3 regions of the Virgibacillus sp. DJP39 genome follow, and region 2 is predicted to be linked to each of the others. Evidence: predicted binding sites of a transcription regulator. Region 2 holds the regulator's gene; each other region holds the start of a gene.
The links. The regulator Rex, encoded in region 2, represses fermentation and respiration genes when NADH is low (regulators of the CRP and FNR family bind a similar motif). The targets are predictions, from matches to a motif close to TTGTGAAATATTTCACAA.

Region 1 (7,293 bases), on a different contig from region 2:
ATCAGGTCTAATGAATTTATGGGGAATTTATTCTATAACCACATTAAACATGGTGAATCAGATAAATCATCCCTTGAACAGCTAATCGCACAAAAGTATAAAACGTTATCCCTTCCAGATCAATTGGCAAACAAAACATTTGAAGAGTGTCAGGAATATTTTTTGAGTAATGGAAACGTACTTATAGGATTAGTTTGTAATGGGAAGATGTCAATTAATCCACCATTTAAAACGATTGTGAACAATACTAATTTGTTAATAGCACTATAACCGTATATATTAAACATTTTTCATGCACTGTACAATGCATGAAAATGGATGTGTATGTTCATACTCATTGAAGAATGTTTCATAATTTCTGGCAAAAAAGAGGTCTTTTATTTGCATACATTAAGTCAAATTTTGTTTATATTCTTAGCATATAAATTTGGAGATTTACGTGAGTGGAAAAAATACCAATCAACACTTTTATACGTCTGCACATTGAATCTTCTATATAATTTTCTTGCTGCAAATTATGATTTATGGAAGTATCAACCTGATTTTTACTCTTCTCACTCTTTGACCGAGGTGGGTAACAGCATTTTTTTGCTACCTGCAATTTCCTTTATTTTTCTATCTAATTATCCAGAAGAACATACACAAAAAAAGGTATTATTCTACTATGTAAAGTGGATAGTTGGTTCTATCCTTGTAGAGAGTGTATTTGTTTACTTTGACAAAATCACTTTTCATCATGGTTACAAATTTTGGATGGAGCCTGCTTTTTATTTTCTAATGTATACCTTCATTCGCCTTCATTTCAAGCATCCGCTTTTAACCTATTTTCTTTCAGGTTTAGTTGTAGTAGGATTTATCTGGATTTTCGATGTTCCTATTACTACACCGATTGGCGAACGATAGAAGCATTTAAACTAAAAAACTTTCAAAAATTGACTCGAACCTGTATTCCATAAGTTGTTCTTATTTCCTATATTTACTATAATGACTATATAGTGCAATGTATTTAACCTTGACTCATTTCATAAGTTTTGTTGCTGTATAACCTTCACAGTTGATACAAACTGCGACGTAGTAAATTCTTTAGACGCCGTTCCGGCAGAACACTTCGCTTTCCGCGGGCACGGCCTCAGTCTCCTCAGAAGCAAAGAACGCTTCTTCCGGGGCCTTCGGACGCGTGCTGTTCCCGCAGGAGTCTTCGTATTCCGCCTTCACTAAGATAGAAAGTTACGCTAGAATTTTGTGGTTCTTACGGAAACTCTTCTCCCTTGGACAAAAGGCTAACTAAGCTGCGGAAAAATGCGAGACTCCAGTGGGAAAGGAACCAGGCCACTGAAAAAGCGGTGGATTTTTAAAAATTAACTTTTCACTTTAACTTAGCATCTTGAATATACGTAGACTCCTGCGGGAAGCAAGAGATCATCGAGACCCCGCAGGACGGCAGTCCGAGGAGGCTCGGCACTCTCCCTAAGGTGCGCGAAGTATATTCGAAGATGCGACGGCAAATCGACACATTTTGTACTACATTTAACTTTTTCAGCAGCCTCGAAAGGAACAGTCTGAAGACCCCGCAGTGAGCGGTAGATGACGCGTGCCGACTAAGACCGTCCTTTGCGGACAACATCGGCATACCCCTTGCCGGGGCAAGGTGGCTGAAGCGTTTCCCACGGAAAGCGAGTGTTTTTTCCGCAGCGCTGGTTCAGCACCAATTTAATAAATGGTGATAGAAAATATACATAACTGTTACGTCGCATTCTATAGATTTTATGTCAATAACAACAATCTTTTAGAAAACAGCTTTAACTTTTTAATGATAAGCTAGAAAAGACAATAATAAAAAATTCGGAGGTTCATTATGGCTAAAGAAAGCTCATTCGATATTGTATCCCAAGTGGATATGCCTGAAGTAACAAACGCAGTCACCGCAGCATTAAAGGAAATTAAAACCCGTTATGATTTTAAAGGAAGCACAAGCGACATCTCCCTTGATAAGGAAGAGCTTGTGCTAGTGTCTGATAACGATTACAAGCTGGAACAGTTAAAAGAAGTTCTCGTATCAAAATTAATTAAACGTGGAGTGCCCACAAAAAATATCGATTATGGAAAAGTAGAAAGCGCTTTTAGTGGAAATGTGCGTCAACGCGGAAAGCTTATCCAAGGGATCGATAAAGAAAATGCGAAAAAAATAAATACTATTATTAAAAACAGTGGCCTTAAAGTAAAAAGTCAAATTCAGGACGATCAGGTTCGTGTTACAGCTAAAAACAAGGATGATTTACAGCAAATTATGGCTGCGGTCCGCCAAGGGAAATTGCCTGTCGATGTACAATTCATTAACTATAGATAAAAAACATGTGTACGGTTCGTTTGCTGAATCAAATGTATCCAAAAACCATTGAATTAAATTCTAATTTGATGGTTTTTTGTCGTTAAGAACCACAAAATTTTAGGTCCTTAACGAGATAAAGAACCAACAATAGCGAAGCAATTTGGTGATAACCTTATCGTAAGAAGGCCGATATGCGTCACTAGGCAATGGGCGCTGGAGCTGGACGCGTGTGTTTATGCAAGGGCATTCGCCATAAGAGCTTTTCGTCACGTCGATTTTTCTAATTTGGCTTTTACATATTTGCTGGTATACTCCAACCGTTAATAGAAGGTTGGGGTATTTTTTTTGGCAGTAAGGCCTTAAGCCAAGTTTTAATTATAAAAAACATTCCTTACTGTATATGTGCAACTAATTCTTACGTCATTAGCACTTTCCGCTTAACATTCATGATTATACTTTCTGTTTCCCTAAAGAATATGGCAATATTATGACGCTTCAAAAAAACATATCTAAGATGTGATTTACTTCACATCCACTGGAAATAATTCAGACTATGATGAAAGAGAAATAACTACTAAGGAGGATGTAGCCGATGGGATTAAACAAGACAAAACAAGTTGACAAAGAGGAAAATTCGTTTAGAGGCACCTTGTTATCTGTGGGGTTTGTAGCAGCGGTTATTGTAATAATGTGGGTAGGCGTATTTAGCCTGTATATGTCAAGAATTTAAGGGGGAGTAACTATGCATCGATTGGAAGAAACATGGTTAGCTGTAAGTATCGGCATCTTAGTCATTTTTATGCTAATAACTGGTTATCAAACATTTGCGCTAGGAATGGGTCCACCAAGTAACAAAGAAATGATTGATCCCCAAAAAGTAAGTGAAACAGCACCATTCGATAATCCAGGGGTCAAAAAAATTGGTGAAAATGAATATGAAGTTGTCATGACTTTACAAGCTTTTGGGTTTGACCCGAGTGAAGTTGAAGTGCCTGCTGGCGCAAAGGTGAACTTTATCCTGACTTCAAAGGATGTTACACATGGCTTTCAAGTGGCAGGTACAAATATAAATGCCATGGTAATGCCGGGGCATATTCAAAAAATATCACATACATTTGAAGAACCTGGTGATTATTTGGTTTTATGTAATGAATACTGCGGTGCAGGGCACCAAGTGATGGGTACTTCCATTATAGTCAAGTAAAGGAGGGGTAGTATCAATGGAACATGCAATATCGTCAAACAAAATTATAGAAAAATCAAGCATTTTAGGTGTAAATCCTAAAGATGCGAAGGTGTCTTTATCTTTTTTAACTGTAGCATTTGTTTCGTTGCTGATTGGTGGAGTTTTAGGGTTGTTGCAAGGTTTACAGCGAGCGGGAATTATGTCGCTGCCATCATGGCTGAACTATTATCAAGTACTAACAGCACACGGAATTTTATTAGTTATTGTTTTTACCGCTACCTTTACTATTGGTTATTTATATGCGAGTCTTTCTCACAGTCTAGGTGGTCTATTATCAAAAGTACGTAAAATGGCATGGATCGGTTTCGCATTAATGGTTTTAGGTGTTGTTTTAGTTGTAACTACAATTGTAATGAATGAATCATCTGTTTTATATACGTTTTATCCACCACTAGCTGCTTCACCGTGGTTTTATATAGGACTCGTTTTTCTTGTCCTGGGAATATGGTCTTGTTGCTTTGGCGTTTTCACCAATTATCGCTATTGGAGAAAAATGCATCCAGGACAGACAACACCATTAATGGCATATTTTACAATGGGTGTGTTTGTACTGTGGTTCTTCGGAAGTATTGGAGTAACAATCGAAGTCTTAACACTTATTCCCTGGTCGCTTGGTTGGAAGGAAACAATTAATGTTATGGTTTCCCGTACTCTGTTTTGGAGCTTTGGCCACACACTGGTAAATATTTGGTATCTGGTTGCCATCTCTGCCTGGTATGCAATTGTACCAAAAATTATCGGTGGAAGATTGTTTAATGACAAATTGATCAGAGTCGTTGTTATCCTAATCGTTATTTTAAACATTCCTGGGGGCTTTCACCATCAAATTATCGATCCCGGAATATCACAATCAATTAAATTTTTACATGTATTTATGAGTCTATCTATTGCAGTGCCTTCTCTAATGACTGCATTTGCTATGTTCGCAGTATTCGAACGTACAGGCAGAAGCCTGGGTGGGAAAGGATTACTAGGTTGGGTTAAAAAACTACCATGGGGTGATGTAAGATTTTTGGCGCCTATGATAGCCATGATTGCCTTTATCCCTGGAGGAGCAGGCGGAATTGTTAATACTAGTAACCAATTGAACCAAGTAATTCATAACACAATGTGGGTTGTTGGGCATTTTCACATCACAGTCGGCGTATCAGTCGTTCTTACTTTCTTCGGGATTTGTTATTGGCTAATTCCTTATTTAGCAAAACGCCAACTAACGCCAAGAATGAACAAAATTGGTGTAATACAAACATTGTTGTGGACATTAGGAATGACACTTATGGCTGGATCCATGCACCTGGTTGGGTTATTAGGATCGCCAAGACGGACTTCTGATACTTCCTATGGAGGTCATGAAACAGCACTCAGCTGGATTCCATTTGAGTTTGTTTATGGAATTGGTGGCAGCATACTCCTAGTAGCTATAATTATTCAGGTTTACGCTGTGTTTCACATGATGTTTCGTGCACCAAAAGGCTATACAGAATTTCCAGCAGCTCAACCCGAGGACGATGCACGTCCAACTCCATTATGGACAGAACGTTGGGGGATTTGGATTGTATTATTGCTTATGGTTGCTGCGATGGCATATGCAGTACCAATTGTCGACTTCATGGTTAATGCACCGCCAGGATCACCACCTATCAGAACATGGTAGCAGTTTTGTAACAAGGTAGTCTGTGGTCACGGCTACCTTGTTGGATTGGAAGTGATCGTGTGTCAAAAAAAACACGTAACTATTTTGCTTTTATTGTTGTTATTTTATTTGGATTTGTCCTGTTTTATAGTAGTACAGATGGATTTCGTGCTTTCACTGCAGAAAGTGCCAGGACGTATGAGTTAATAAAAAACAAACCTGAATTTCCTGCTGTGACATTACAGGACAGTAAAGAGAGAGTATATAAATTTGATGAATTTGCAAAAGGAAAATATGTTTTTCTGACATTTATGTACACGAACTGTACAACTGTTTGTCCACAATTGGAATTAAATATGGCAGATGTTTATAATCGATTGCCTGATAATTATATTGGTAAGGAAATACTTTTTTTAAGTATTAGTTTCGATCCAGAAAATGATGACCCAGCTACGCTAGAAAAGTACCGTTCCTACTTTAATAGTGATGGTGAAACATGGCGTATGGCTAGAATTAAAGATGAAGGTGAACTTAAAGCCCTATTGACGAATCTTGGAGTAACAGTGATTCCAGATGGGTATGGTAATTTTCAGCACAATACAGCATTTTATTTAATTGGTAAAGAGGGCCACTTGTTAGAGGTCATGGACTTTACAAAAATCAGTGATGCAGTACGTACCGTTGAAGACTATATAGAAAAAGGAGTGGAGGGGTAGGTTATGAAACAGCCACGTTACGGATTACTATTATTTGTTTTTTTAATCCTTCCTCCAGTCGCAAATCTATTAGAGTCAATTATGATCGTTCATATGCACATGCAATTACCTTTGCTGGTTATCGCAGGATTTCTTATGGCACCTTTCTTTCAAACGAAATTTTCGGGGGTTTTTAGAAAGTGGAATAGTAATGGTATACCAGGCATAGCCCTTGTTGTAATTATCTGGTCTTATTGGATGATTCCAAGAATGATGGATGAAGCTTTGACAATTCAGATGGTGGAAATTTTTAAATTTATCAGCCTGCCTTTCTTAGTGGGTGTGCCTCTCAGAGACAGTTGGAAAAAGATAGGCACAGGTGTTAAGGATACAGTTTATATATTACTTACGTTAATGCTAATCACAATGGCCTGGATATATATAGGTGCTGACCAACAAATATGTAACAATTACTTGTTAGTAGAACAGCAAACTGTTGGATGGGGCTCGCTGGCAATGGCTGGATGTTTGATTATATATTTTCTGCAATTAACTCTCGGAGATCGTTCTGAATATGAGTAACTTTAAAAGTTGGCAAAACACAAAAGTAAAGAGAATTAAAGAAAAATCATAAGAAAAACCATAATTTGTGTCATATTCATGACAGTTTTAGTAAGTGTGATTTTAATCATACTTTTATAGATAATAAAGGATTAAAATTAGGTTGTAAACAAAGATACAATCATTTTATAAGAGGAGGAAATAAAAATGAAAAAGTTTATTATAGGGGTTATGTTTCTAACATTAGTATTATTTTTAGCAGCTTGTGGAGGGGATGACGCAGCTAGTGGAAGTGAAGATGCAAGCAGTGATAAATCATCAGGAAACACAGTAGAATTAGTAGCATCAAATTGGGAGTTTGCGGAAGACAGCTACACTGTACCTGCAGGAGAAGTTACATTTGATCTTGTTAATGAAGAAGGGTTCCACGGAATTGCTATTGATGGAACAGATGTAAAAATTGAAGGAGAAGGTAGTGCAACAGCAACTCTTGAACCAGGCGAGTATACTATCAATTGTATTGTTCCTTGTGGTGAAGGACATGCAGAAATGACTGCACAATTAATTGTAGAATAAAAAGTCTTTCCTGTGAATTAATAATAATTTAAACAATCCCAAGTAAAGCGGTGTGAACTTTTCACGCCGCTTTTACTATTCTGACTGGCTATTTTACTTCATCGACAACGATCCATTTCTTTATAAAAAACCTCTAAGTTTTAGAGGAGAGTAATTTAATATAGATTATGTGTCTGATTTGCTCCCAGGTGATGTCTTGGATAGTTTTTTTCGGTCAGCAGCAGTAGGGGGCTCTTCTAACCATCCATAATCC
Region 2 (7,293 bases):
AAGAATTCCTACTGTTAAAGAAATGGCCGAATTACTATTTGTTTTAATTTTTTCAACCATTTGAATCCCCCCTCACCTTAAAGTTTTACTACAAAGCGCCAAACTTCTTTCTAAACAAAACTGCAGCATTATTCCGATAAAAATAACGGACTGCTGATTTTATCTTTAATTGTGAAAAAGTTTATGAAAGTCTTTATCACGAATTAACAGATCTTCTATTTTATGTTCTGCGTTCATATTAGCTTCCCCATCCACAAATACCACTTCTGATGATTGACTGCCTTCTTTTTGGTACTGTACTTCTACGGTGAAATCATAAATTATCTCTTTAGATTCTGTTTTCTCGTATTCAATGTTTTTTACCTTTAATTTGTAATTGTTTCGAATTGGCTCCATCATTAATGACCAACTGTAATTATTAACAAAGTGCAGGTAGGACGTATCATTTGCAAAATAATCTTTATATAGTTTTTCTTCATATTTCACGAAATCTTCGAGTCCCTCTTCCGACACTTTTTTTAATTCATCACTTGGACGTGTAAGGGCATTCTGTAATACAGCTTCAATCGTTTGTATATTCTCATCTTGCGTTTTCGTTTCTGTTTTTTCGGTACAACCAGCTACTATTAAGAGAAGTGAAACAGATAAAGCGATTACAACAAATGCATACATTCGTTTTTTCAAATGAATCTCCTCCTATATGATTAATACGATAAATGCGTTAAATCTAAACTATCTTGTTCTTCATCTCTTGTACCCACTTGTTCTATAAAAACCCTATCAGGATTAATTGAAATTTCCTGGGATTTTCACGAGAACATAATTTCCAGTCCACATTTGAGTAGTAGCAATCAATCTTTCTCCGTCATTTTCAAAGAACAAACCACTGCCGTCTTTCTGTTTAAATTCCCACCCATTTGATGCAATCAGTTGTTTTATATTTTCGTCGGCAATTGAAATTCCTTTGTTCTCACTACTTGTGATATACCAAATAGAATCGCCTTCTACTGCAATTTTAGTTATTTTACTATTCGATTCTTTCAGTTTGTCAATCGCTTCTTTTGCCGATATATCATTTATCGGAAGAGACGGGTAATATAATTTATTAATAAATACAAACACTACAATAACTGCTACAAAAATACCTAAAATCATCCCGAATTTTTTCACTTAATTACCTCTTTTCCAGAAGAGTTACTCCCAATTCAACTATCGGTGCTTAGCTTAAGAACTTTTCTTTACAATCTCTTTATCAACTTTACCATAAATATTCAGAATACGTTGTAAATTCAAAGGGAAAACGACTAGTGAACAAAAATTTGCACACTAGTTACTTACACTAATACCTAATGCCTCTATATGCATTTTCGGTACACTTCCCCATTAACGTTTTAATTTGACAATTACACTAACAAATATTACTATATGAACATATGTTAATATATACACACTTACAATAGTCTGTGGCGAATTGTAATAGTAATGGAGGGAATAGTATGGAAGAAAAACAGTCTGATGCAATAAAGAGCCTGGATGAGGAAACGCTGTTTGTGGTATCCCAAACGTTCAAGGCATTGGGCGATCCTACCAGGATACGAATACTGCACTTACTTTTTCAACAGGAATACTCTGTAAATACTATTGCAGAACACTTGCACCTCAGACAATCAACTGTGTCACACCAATTGCGTTTCTTAAAAAACTTACGATTAGTGAAATATCGAAGGGAAGGAACGACATTATTCTATTCACATGACGATGAGCACGTAATGAATGTCTTAAAACAAACAATTGACCATGCTTGTCACAGTTAAAGGAGGTTTAAAAAATGGGCCATGATCATGGGCATGACCATTCACATGGAGCTAACAAAAAAGCTTTACTGATAAGCTTTATCCTGACTACATTATTTATGATTGTTGAAGCTGTTGGAGGTTTCCTAACCAATAGCCTTGCATTGCTTTCTGACGCTGGGCATATGCTTAGTGATTCCATCTCACTTGGAGTTGGGCTATTTGCCTTCGTTTTAGGCGAGAGAGTTGCTAACTACAGCAAAACATATGGCTATAAGCGCTTTGAAATACTGGCGGCATTATTCAATGGCGTAACGCTTACACTAATCTCCCTCTATATATTATATGAAGCGTACCACCGTTTTATGGATCCACCGGAAGTTGCATCAACTGGAATGTTAATCATAGCTATTACCGGTTTAATCGTAAACCTTTTCGTTGCCTGGATATTACTGCGTGGTGACACAAAGGATAATTTAAACCTTCGTGCTGCATTTCTTCATGTACTCGGTGATTTACTTGGTTCCGTAGGCGCAATTATTGCTGCATTACTTATTATCTTTTTCGACTTAGGATGGGCTGATCCGCTGGCAAGTGTTATTGTTGCGGTTCTTGTATTGATAAGCGGCTGGCGGGTCACCAAAGACGCTGTCCATGTTTTAATGGAAGGTACACCGAGAAATGTTGATCTGAATGACATTATAAATACCATGGAAGATGTTCCCGGAATTATAAGTATTCATGACCTGCATGTCTGGTGTATTACCAGTGGACAGAATGCACTTTCCTGTCACGCAGTAGTTGAAGATGGCGTGTCTATTGGAGAAAGTCAAAAGTTGCTGAGGTCCTTGGAGCACAAGTTAGAACATAAAGGTATAGGTCATGTGACCATACAATTAGAAAATAAAGACCATCCTCATGATGATTCACCACTGTGTCAAACCGAACATGATTAGAGTCGAGGGACACTCATTAGAAAGCAGCATTGCCATACCTCTATACGGAGGTATGGTTTCTTCATTTAATGAACATTTTTCAACAAACTGTTTTTTCAACCTGTATTATATATAAGTAATGCTATTATTAGTGAGAAATGATAGTGATTACTCAACTTTCGCACATAGATAATCATGATGAATGCAATAAACTGTAGTACTTGTAGCACTTGAAATATGGTACTTGACACGAATGACAAATATGTCTATTCATAAAACATGTTGCTATTTACTTTGTCGTAACTGATGTAAAATGCGACATAATCAAAAATCATGTTCGGTGCACTGCGAGCGCACTGCGGAAAAACACTACGCTGCTGTGGTGAACGATAGAAATCATTTTTATGGATTTGCGCATGAATTTCCCACAATTATGAGTTGATTGGAGCGGAGGATCGTTGACTCCTGCGGGAACAGCACGAGTCTGAAGACCCCGCCTCGTTAAGTTTCTCGAGGAGACTGAAGCCGTGCCCGCGGAAAGCAACGGTCCGTAGCGGAAAACAACCAACTGTTACATCGCATTTTATATATTTTGTGCCAACTATAACAATAGATTGCGCGCTTATTCAACTATTTCAGGGAGCACCTACTTATTTCAGTCTGCGAAAGTTGAGTGATTAAAAAAGGAGCGTCATACGGTGAAACGTAAATATAGTCTATTTCTAATAATTTTTTCGTTGTTCTTTATTTCCATTCACGTAGTTTCAGTAGAAGCACACTCCTCGCTTATCAATGCTTCGCCTGGTGAGGATGCTGTATTGGATAACCCTACTAACGAGATAGAGCTGTCTTTTAATACGAAGATTGAAAATGGAAGTACGTTATTTTTAACAACAGATACCAGTGAAAAGGTTGAACCGGCTTCCATTCAAATTAATGATACTATGTTACTGGCAACTTTCAGCCAGGATCTAAGCCCTGGTACATATACCGTTAACTGGGAAGTGTTAGGTGCGGATGGTCACATTATTCAAAACAATTATTCCTTCACAGTTAAAGGTTCAGAGGAAAGTGTTCAACCAGAAAGTAAGCAGGATAAACAAGCGGCTTCCAAATCAACCGAGATTGAAACAAATACGAGTAGTAGTGAGAAGCCAACTACATTAATTTATGGTATTATTTCATTATTTGCTATAGCAGGAATTGCTTTACTTGCCTGGGTTTGGTTTGGTAGAAACAAAAAGTAAAAGGGAGATTTTTTTATGACCGTATTGGTTTCATTAACAGAGTTTATTTTATACACTTGCTTTTCTGTCCTTATCGGGGCATTAATCCTGTTATTGGTCCCGGAAAATAAAAGACCATCATTACATATCCCAAGAAAAGTACTATTTCTGGTAACAGGACTTATTCCTTTAGCAGCACTGCTTCCTGTTATCAAAACAGCTGAAATACTTTCTGGTAGTAACGGGTTTTGGTTTGTATTTAAAAGTGTTTTATTTTCTTTCGAAGTAGGAAAATCATGGTTGTTTATTGCCCTCGTTGCAACCATTCTTATCCGTGTGCTGTTGTCCAAGGAACTGAAAACAAACAAGAACATAACCATTTTTGCTCTTATATTAACTGCACTAATGCTTGTAGGTTATACGAGTTCAAGCCATGCAGCTACAATTACAGAATGGCAGGGGTTCCTTTACCACACACTTCATTTTTTAGCAGTTTCAATCTGGATAGGACTTTTACTTGTTGTTAGCTGGTTCGCTAAGAATACAGACAACTGGATCGCTTTTTTAAAGTGGTTCACCCCTGTCGCAATCGCTTGCCTTATCGTGGCATTGATTTCAGGACTTTTTACGATGACTATTGATATCAACTCATATGATGACCCTGCTGCATCGATTCTAAAAGAATATCAAAACAGCCTGATGTTTAACTATGGACAGGCATTATTGATTAAACATGTCCTTATTATTGCGCTTATAATCTTTGCCTTAGTAAATGGAATACTGTTCAGAAAAAGAAGTAAGCAACCGGCATTTAATCCATTAAAGTGGGCCAGGCTGGAAAGTGTCTTTGCACTGATTGTATTTGGCGTTACGGCTTTCATGGGTCAATCATGGCCACCTCACGAAATATTCAACTTAATGAAAACACATGGAGCCTCTCCTCTTTTTAACGCCATATACAGTGGAGATATTGTGTCCCATATTCAAAATGCAACCAAAGAAACGAGCGCTCTCTATCATGTAACTTTTTCTTTCGGTTTAGAAAGTTCCTTATTGTTCCTACTGGGTCTGTTGTTCCTGGTTATTACAATCTTCGCCGCTGTAAAAAGGCAATCGATCTTTGTTAGCGCTATTTCTTCCTTATTAATGGTTTTAGCACTGTATATTGGAATTATGGTTGGAATAAATTAGATTAAAATCAAAAAGAGACATAATCTCATTAGGGATTATGCCTCTTTTTAAAGCCTATTCCTTTTTTCCTTCTTCATCCAATGGATAATGTTTCAGGAAATATACGAGTGCCTGTAACTCCACTGCAAGATCAATATGGTGGACACGGATATTGTCAGGAACTGTAATTCTGGCAGGTGTAAAGTTTAATATACCTGAAACACCAGTGTTGACCAAACGCTCTGTAATTCCCTCAGCCTCGCTTGATGGCACTGTCAGTATAGCAACATGAATACCCTGCATTTTTTCTTCTAATTCATCAATGTGAAGAACTGGAATTCCACCAATGTCAAAGCCGACTTTACTTGGTTCTGCGTCAAATGCCTTCACAATCTTTGTATTATTGTTTTTCATAAAATTATAATGGAGGAAGGCAGTGCCTAGGTTCCCTACACCTATCAGGGCAACCTCTGTCAGTTCATCATGATCCAGTGTCTTTCGAAAAAAACTCAGTAAATGTTCGACATTGTACCCATATCCCTTTTTTCCTAAAGCACCAAAATAAGAGAAGTCACGACGAATGGTGGCTGGATCTACTTTGACAGCCTCACTCAACTCTTTTGAGGATACGCGCGTTTTACCCTGGATGTGCAGATTATTAATGAATCGGTAGTATAACGGTAACCGTTTGGCGCTGGCTTGTGGAATTTTATTTTGCAACACCATTATTCCTCCCTGTTGTCGCGGAGATAGTCTCCTGACTTACCGCCCTTTTTTTCAAGTAAATACGTATTTCCAATAACCATACCTTTATCAAGTGCTTTACACATATCGTAAACGGTCAGCGCTGTTGCCGATGCGGCTGTTAATGCCTCCATCTCAACCCCGGTACTGCCTTTTGTTTTTACAAAAGCTTCTATTAATAATTCATAATGGTTCTCAGATAACAACCAGTCGAATGTTATGTTAACTCCTTTTAATTGCAGGGGGTGACACATAGGAATCCAATCGGACGTCTTTTTTGCAGCCATAATTCCCGCAACCTGCGCAACGGCAAGTACGTCTCCTTTTTCAATTCCCTGATCAATAATTTTCGTATAGATTTCTTCTGTGACTACTATACTTGATTTGGCTATTGCAATTCGTTCCGTTTCTTTCTTCTCACTAATATCTACCATTTTTGCTCTACCTTGTTTATTAAAGTGAGTGAAATCAGTCATGTTCTCATCTCCAATTAACGTGATTGCGTGTTCAAAAAGAAGGATAAAAAGGACCGGAACATTCGATGTGTCATTTTTACCGGACTAGTTGAACAACCTCTATTACTAATATCTTAGCAGAAAAAATATAATAAGTCGTGGTTATTTCCACAAGTTATATATTGCCTCGTTACAAAGTTATACGATACACTGATAGTACTGAGGTGAACGCTATGATTATTATGCAATTGAATGACATCAGTAAGTCATTTGGCGCGGAAAAGATTTTATCCAATATAAAACTTGAAATAAAAGATCAAGATAGAATTGCGATAGTAGGAAGAAATGGTGCAGGTAAATCAACCTTACTGAAAATAATGGCTGGCGAGTTTTCCTATGATGAAGGAGTTATGCACAAGCCAAAGGATCTTTCAGTTGGTTATCTATCTCAAAATACTGGCCTTGAGTCAACCAAAACTATCTGGGATGAAATGCTAAGTGTTTTTGAGACGCTACTTCGTAAGGAACAGGAATTAAGAAAAATTGAAGAAGCTATGACACAGGCAGCCACATTGTCTGATGATAATTATAACCAGCTGCTGCAGGAATACGATACGAAACAACAGTCTTTTATTACTGAGGGCGGTTACCAGTATGCGGCTTCTATTAAGTCTGTCCTAAATGGTCTGCATTTCTATGAATCTGACTATCAAACACGGATAAGTACACTTAGTGGCGGTCAAAAAACGCGTTTGGCTTTAGGAAAACTGTTACTGCAAAAGCCTTCACTGCTTATTCTTGATGAACCAACAAACCATTTAGACATTGAAACACTTGGGTGGCTTGAAAACTACTTATCTAATTACCCTGGTGCTGTTACCATCGTATCGCATGACAGATACTTTTTGGATAAAACAGTTTCCATTGTCTATGAAATTTCCTATCATAAGGTTAGAAAATATTATGGTTC
Region 3 (7,065 bases), on a different contig from region 2:
TGATAGTTACAGTGCTGCTTTGGACAAAAAATAAAAATTATAGTTCAGGATATGTCTGGATATTATTGCATTTAATTCTGTTTTCAGTTGCTGCATATTTTTTCTTGGAGGCAATATCCTCCGACTACAGTCATCCAATGGCTTCCGAAGAAAATTCCTTTCAGCTTGGACTTGCAGGGGTCGTTTGGGCTTTGAGTATGTCATGTTTAGTGATTGGACTCGTTAGGTTTTCCAAAGATGTCTCTAACATTACATAGGACACAATTTTAATGAAATGAAGGGGAGTTTTGAACAATGAACATTGCAATTGCCATACTATCCATATTGTCAGCAGCAGGTTTTTTATATTATTTAGGAAAATCAGGTCATGACTGGGGTTCAGATGAAACAAGTGACGATGAAACCTTAAAATAATTCTAACTTAAAAAAAGAATTAGGTATAGGATAGAGGGCGGTTAACAAAATTGGTCAAGTCCAAGAAAAAAACGAAAAAGAGATTGTTATACCTTTTGCTTGTACTAGTTATGCTTACTTCTTTTGTCTATTATCAAAATAACTCAATTGTAACGACTACATATACTGTTAGTTCAAAAAAGATACCACCAAGTTTTAATGGGTACAAAATTGTTCAACTATCTGATCTGCATAGTAAATCTTTTGGTGATAACCAAGGGAATTTGGTTGAAAAGATTAAAAAAGTTGAACCAGACTTGATTGTTTTCACAGGGGATTTAGTTGATTCTCGAAGGTATGATGATAAACCCAGTCTGAAATTAATGAGAAAGTTAGTGAAAGTGGCTCCTGTTTATTATGTAACGGGAAACCACGAATGGAAGTCAGGAAAGTTTAGTTCATTAGCAAACAAACTTGAAGATGCTGGCGTACATGTGATGAGGAATGTAGTTGAAGAACTGAATAAAGGAAATGAAATGATTCATCTTCTAGGGATGACCCTGCAAAAACAAATGAATCTTACACAGAACAGGAGATAACTGAAGAAGCTATCAGCAACTTAATTAATGAAATTGATGACGATGAAAGTTTTAAATTATTATTATCCCATAGGCCAGAGCTAATTTCATTGTATGCAACGTTTACTATTGATTTGGTTCTTACAGGTCACGCTCATGGCGGGCAGATAAGAATCCCTTTCATCGGTGGATTAGTTGCGCCAAACCAAGGGGTGTTTCCTAAATACACTTCCGGAAAACACACTATAGGTGATACAACTATGATAGTTAATAGAGGACTAGGAAATAGTATTATTCCAGTCAGGATTTTTAACCGTCCAGAAATAGTTGTTGTGACACTAAAAAAAGCAAGCTAGATTTTAAACATATTTTGTATTCTGGTAGGAGAAAAACAGTGAACTTTTCAGTACTTACTAAATGCGAAGGGAAGTATATTTCCCTGGAAAACATTTCAGTGCCCAGAAGAGCAAAAGGAGAAGGTGTACTATCAATTGTTGTAAATGTTAGTAAGGATTTTGGTGCTTTACATTTAGAAGAAAATGAAAGCCAAATCACTACTTCACAAATTAATTTTCCGTCCAACTTAATCTATTATTCAGTCGCAGTTGATGATTTCACTACTTTTGATGAGTCCGAAAAGTTTTATGGTGACAAATTTAGAATATACACTAAATCCAGACGCTTTTAGTAGCTGCTTTTTTTTACATTCCAAGCATTTCTTTAGCACTGTCACTCATCTTATCAGGGGTCCATGCAGGTTCCCATATAAGATTCACATCAATTTCACCGATGGCATCAAGCTGTTCAAGCTGGTGTTTAACCCCCATAGTTATACTGTCATGCATAGGACATCCAGGAGTTGTTAGCGTCATGTTAATTTTTACATCATTATCTGTACCAACTTCAACTCCATAAATGAGTCCTAAATCCATAATGTTAACGCCGAGTTCCGGATCAATAACCTCAAATAAAGATTTTTCAATTTCTGTTACTAGTGACATAAGATTTCCCCCTTAATTACATGGTTAATACACGAAAAATGGATAATACATAAAGCAAGGATGTTAAGGCAAGCAACCCTTGAAAAATAAATACAAGTACGCCAATATACAAAACACCACTTATGGCCAGCCCAACAACACTAATGAAGAAAAAGATGAATAACAGAACACTATGTTTCTCATTGATCATGTCTTTCAAAGTGGGAACTGCTGATTTTCCGATTTTATCTGCATATTTATGGGTCCACCAAAGAAAGGGAACAATCTTATACAAATATCCCAAGATACTAAAGATGATCCAGGCCATTACATATAGAAATACTAGCCAACTCCATATTACGTCATTTTCTATACCACTAATGCTAAATCCAAATGCAATAGTATGGATAACAAGACCATTGGCAATTGCAATCAGTGAAAAGCAAAATGGCTTATCCAACTTTTTCTTAATACGCTTAGATAAAATTTCTTTTATATCCAGAACAAAAAAGCTAAATCCAGCCAACAGTAGAAACCAGCCAATTGTCTGCAGCAGCTCACTTCCAACCCAGAATGAACTGATTAGGGTCACCAATCCTGCTACATACGTCACAAATGCTCGATTTGCCCATTTCATTGAAAAACCATGGGACAGACTGAACATTGGAACTAACTTATATGAAAATCCGAAGATCAATAAAGTAAACCAACCTGCAACACCAAGCGTAATATGGGAAGAAAGAAGAGTATTATGGTTTGCGAATCCACCAAATGAAAGGTTCCAGGCTAATATAAAACCTGCAATAATTGTTAAGGAGAAGCACGTAATTGCACCAATTACAAATTTTTTAGAAACATTTTTTGTTTTTTGTTTTACTATGGTATTTGCCATTTGAATAATAAACATAATGGTACCAATGATTGCAATGATTCCACCAACAATAGCGTATTCTGACTTGATACCAAGCAGCACGGTAAATGCTGTAACACCAACAGCAGTTATGAAGAACTGGATAAAACCAAACTTTTGATTCCATATATTAGTTAGAAATGCAACAGGCACTAGCTGGTACATTGCTCCCATTGCAATCATTACAGCATATCCCAGCAGTAGAAAGTGTGCTCCCATCCAAATGTCAGGTACCCGAAAGTAGCCCATTGCCAGAACATCGCTGTTAAGGAAGAAAATCAGTTGTGATACGACAAGTGCGACTAACGCGTAAAGGATAAATGCTAAAGGTAGTTTTATATTTGTGTCTGATTGGATGCTGCCAGCCGCCATTACTCTTCACCTGTTTTTGTGATTGTTATTTTGAAACTGCCATCCTTCTGAGCCTCTGTTTCATGGAGAAATCCCCGATCGTCTAATTCTTCATATAAAAACATTGGTCGTCGGTCATTTATAATGGAAAGAGATGTACCTTGCTCTATTTTTTCCAGTGCTTTTAAGGTGCGCATCATTGGTTGAGGTGGTTCAAGTCCGCGGTTATCAATAATCATTCGATTCGCCCCTTTTTAGTGTAAGTAATTTTCCAATGCTTCTTTTCTATTTTCTCAAGTTCATGTTCAAAGCCTTTCCTTTTCAACACTGCATGTAATGGAACGGGATTAAATGGCGCGTGCAGGATAAAAGCCTCACCATCTGCTATGTCCTTTACAGTATCCATAATTTTATCAAAAGGCTCCTTTTTTAAACGTAAATCCTCGCGCACATCAAGTTCAACAATATCTTTGTCTCTCATTAAAGCCACCCCTTTTGTAGTTTAGGATCCCCTTTATGATAATCATTTTCAATTAAAAAAGTAGTGATTTAAATCACGTATACGGTGCCAGGCACTAAGGCACTAGAGGAAACATCAAAAAAAGGCAGCCCCGGGAGATTATCAGGGATGCCTTTGATGCTTAAAAAAGTTCACTTTGCAGTAGTTTAGTATCGAAAACGAATAACCCTGCTTTGTCTGTGGTAATCAAATTCTGTTTTTTTAGCTGTGTAAGTGTACGGCTAACAGTCTCACGGGTAGAACCAATCATATTTGCAAGCTCACGGTTTGTAAAATGTGTTGTAATCTTAACCTTATTATCTTTGGTTTGTTTCCCAAAGTCTTTAGCGTGTCTTAAGAGAAGCATAATTACTTGTTCGTATGTATTATGTAGAATTTTTTCTTCGAGCCGATTTTGTAAGTCTACTATTCTACCACCTAGTACGCGAAATAGTTTAACACAGATTTCAGGGTGAGTTATTAAAAAGTTTTCGAAGGAAGTTATAGGGATATGGATTAATACTGCATCTTCCTGAACTTCTGCATGTGCCGGACAATCGTCTTTCCTGAAAAAACCTAGATGCGGAAACATGTCACCGGGCTGTAGAATATTAACAATTTGCTCATTGCCACGAAAATCAGTGCGGTATATCTTAATCTTGCCAAGGTGAATAAAATAAACATTTTTCAGTGGATCACCCTGCATAAATATATGAGTTCCATGAGTATATGTGCGTTGATGTGCTAATTCAATGACAGGTTTCATCTCATCGTCTGTTAAACCTTTAAATAGAGTGAAGCTCTGCAACAGCTCCTGTATGGATTGAAATTTCATACTCGCACCCCTTTTCTATTTACATAATTACCTTTATTCTACCACGTCGCAGGGGTATGTATAATTTTAAATGTGAAATTTTGTCAAATACTCCAAGGTGTGCGCTCGCTCACACCTTGGAGTTAAAATAAGACTTATTATAAAAGTGTTAAAAAAATAATACATTAGAACCTGGAGGGAAAAAATATGAGTAATACACAGTTTGCCGTAAAATTACACGCGCCGGAAGTTGAACCGAGGATTAGACACAAAAGAATCCTTGAGATATTTGATGATTTAAAATCAGGAGAGTTTATGGAGCTTTCTAATGACCATGACCCAAAACCACTCCATTATCAGTTTATGATTGAACGTGAAGATACCTTTTCATGGGAATACTTAGAAGAAGGCCCGGAATTATGGAGAGTTTCGATTGGCAAAGTATGAGTAATAGCATTAGATAATCAGTGACTTTAGATTTGTCCATTTCATGAACATAATCAAATAGTGAAAAATGTCACATGCAAACCTTTCAAAAAGGTCTACACTTTATGTAGCAGATATTTAGGAGGGCTAACATGTTTCCACAAGACTATAATGAAAATCCATTCATCGTGATTTGGGAGTTGACCCGAGCATGTGAATTAAAGTGTTTACACTGCAGAGCCGAGGCTCAATACCACCGTGATCCACGGGAATTAACATTTAATGAGGGAAAGAAATTAATAGATGATATACATGCAATGAATAATCCAATGCTCGTTTTCACTGGTGGTGATCCATTAATGCGGCCAGATGTTTTTGATATTGCTGAATACGCAGTTAAAAAGGGAGTACGAGTTTCCATGACTCCTTCTGCAACACCAAATGTTACAAAAGAAGCGATGGAAAAAGCAAAAGATGTAGGTCTTTCAAGGTGGGCTTTCTCAATCGACGGACATTGTGCAGAGGTACATGATCATTTCAGGGGAACATCTGGTTCATTTGATTTAACAATGAATGCGATAAATTACTTACATGAGTTGGAAATGCCTCTACAAATAAATACAGTAATTTCAAGGTACAATGTGGATTATTTAGATGAAATGGCTGAAATGGTAGAAAATCTTAATTGTGTACTTTGGAGCGTATTTTTTCTTGTGCCTACTGGGCGTGGGAAAGAAAGTGATATGATCTCACCAGCGCAACATGAAAAGGTTTTGCGATGGCTATATCAATTATCAAAAAAAGTTCCGTTTGATATCAAAACAACAGCCGCCCAGCACTACCGTCGCGTTGTTATCCAAAATAAGATGCGGGAACAGGAAAGTACCGGTGATACAATTCGGTATGAAGATGCATTAATGAGTGGTAAAACTGGCCAAATTGATGGACTTGGACGTGCACCAAAAGGCGTAAATGATGGTAATGGTTTTGTGTTTATTTCCCATACTGGTGATGTTTTCCCCAGTGGTCTCTTGCCAATCAATGCAGGGAATGTCAGAACAACTCCACTAGCAACAATTTATCGGGAATCAGAGGTGTTTCAAAACCTGCGAAATCCAGATAAATACAAGGGTAAGTGTGGTGTGTGCGAATTTAGACATGTTTGTGGTGGGTCAAGATCAAGAGCATACAATGTAACAGGTGATTATATGGAAAGCGAACCATACTGTGTCTATATTCCTAAAGCACTTCGAAAAAAGAAAAAACTTGCAACGTGACAGTAAATAGAACAAAATTTCCAGTAATCATTACTGGAAATTTTGTTCTCATTTATTAGAGATTAATATTAAACTTTCATTTCATTCGTGAACTGATTTTTTCCTTGCTCAAAAAACTTATTTTTAACGCGTAGGTACGATTCTATTTCGTTTATCAATTGGTATAAGGTAGCGCGTGTTATAAATTCTTCTCTGCTTTTTGGCAGCTCCATATCATCCATTTGCTTTTTTTGTGCTTCTAACGTCTTCATATGAATGTCCGTGTTATTTCCAGTTGTAACATGTGTACTTAATATCTCGAAGTACTCTGCAAGGATATAACGTTGGACGACGTCAGAATTTATCGAAGAGATTAGTTGCATCATTCTTTTTAATACTTCTTCTTGCCGCTCTCTCATCTGAAAGTACAGCAGATACTTTTTATCTTTGTTGAGTAGCTGGTTTTCATAATCGAGTAATGCTATATCTTTAGCTTTTAAAATAATTTCCTCTAACAAGATGAATTCTTTTCCTGTCCAACCTCTGTCGCCGTTATTTAGGTATAATGAAAACTCAGAAAGAATTTGTTTTATGTATTTTTCTATTTGTCTCTGATAACTGCTTAATTCATTTTGAGAACTAGCTATGTATGTATTCATAAAAAGTGCAACCCCAATCCCAATTAGAATAAGCTTGGTCTCATTCCAAAGTATTGGCATGCTTATATTTTCCAACAAGAAAATATGTAAAATAATTACAGTACTTGACACAAAACCTTGCTGAATCTTAAACCGGACCAATATAGGAAGCAGGATTAAAACTACTAGAGTAAATGTAAATGGATGGTAGGTAATGGTT

Region 1: a site for Rex is predicted at 2,844-2,861, ahead of ACOI1D_RS17420 (cytochrome c oxidase subunit 2A). Genes of this name have one in related genera too.
Region 3: a site for Rex is predicted at 5,031-5,048, ahead of ACOI1D_RS20385 (TIGR04053 family radical SAM/SPASM domain-containing protein). Genes of this name have one in related genera too.

The regions. Positions count from the first base shown of each region.
Region 1 covers NZ_JBMERP010000074.1:7,971-15,263, forward strand. The annotation lists gene ACOI1D_RS17405 (NAD-binding protein) at 1-270, shown strand, start outside; gene ACOI1D_RS17410 (CBO0543 family protein) at 382-903, shown strand; gene ACOI1D_RS17415 (YajQ family cyclic di-GMP-binding protein) at 1,856-2,347, shown strand; gene ACOI1D_RS17420 (cytochrome c oxidase subunit 2A) at 2,922-3,059, shown strand; gene ACOI1D_RS17425 (cytochrome c oxidase subunit II) at 3,072-3,533, shown strand; gene ACOI1D_RS17430 (cbb3-type cytochrome c oxidase subunit I) at 3,550-5,229, shown strand; gene ACOI1D_RS17435 (SCO family protein) at 5,289-5,924, shown strand; gene ACOI1D_RS17440 (hypothetical protein) at 5,928-6,485, shown strand; gene ACOI1D_RS17445 (cytochrome C oxidase subunit II) at 6,672-7,040, shown strand; gene ACOI1D_RS17450 (DUF3231 family protein) at 7,206-7,293, opposite strand, start outside.
Region 2 covers NZ_JBMERP010000067.1:6,205-13,497, reverse strand. The annotation lists gene ACOI1D_RS16725 (DUF4190 domain-containing protein) at 1-60, opposite strand, end outside; gene ACOI1D_RS16720 (hypothetical protein) at 166-684, opposite strand; gene ACOI1D_RS16715 (hypothetical protein) at 787-1,170, opposite strand; gene ACOI1D_RS16710 (ArsR/SmtB family transcription factor) at 1,497-1,814, shown strand; gene ACOI1D_RS16705 (cation diffusion facilitator family transporter) at 1,829-2,749, shown strand; gene ACOI1D_RS16700 (copper resistance CopC family protein) at 3,427-3,975, shown strand; gene ACOI1D_RS16695 (copper resistance D family protein) at 3,991-5,145, shown strand; gene ACOI1D_RS16690 (redox-sensing transcriptional repressor Rex) at 5,200-5,850, opposite strand; gene moaC (cyclic pyranopterin monophosphate synthase MoaC) at 5,850-6,344, opposite strand; gene ACOI1D_RS16680 (ABC-F family ATP-binding cassette domain-containing protein) at 6,557-7,293, shown strand, end outside.
Region 3 covers NZ_JBMERP010000119.1:435-7,499, forward strand. The annotation lists gene ACOI1D_RS20340 (hypothetical protein) at 1-257, shown strand, start outside; partial or broken gene ACOI1D_RS20345 (metallophosphoesterase) at 525-1,327, shown strand; gene ACOI1D_RS20350 (hypothetical protein) at 1,366-1,659, shown strand; gene ACOI1D_RS20355 (metal-sulfur cluster assembly factor) at 1,673-1,972, opposite strand; gene ACOI1D_RS20360 (hypothetical protein) at 1,989-3,233, opposite strand; gene ACOI1D_RS20365 (DUF2249 domain-containing protein) at 3,233-3,451, opposite strand; gene ACOI1D_RS20370 (DUF2249 domain-containing protein) at 3,448-3,693, opposite strand; gene ACOI1D_RS20375 (Crp/Fnr family transcriptional regulator) at 3,854-4,546, opposite strand; gene ACOI1D_RS20380 (DUF2249 domain-containing protein) at 4,733-4,972, shown strand; gene ACOI1D_RS20385 (TIGR04053 family radical SAM/SPASM domain-containing protein) at 5,104-6,228, shown strand; gene ACOI1D_RS20390 (aromatic acid exporter family protein) at 6,297-7,065, opposite strand, start outside.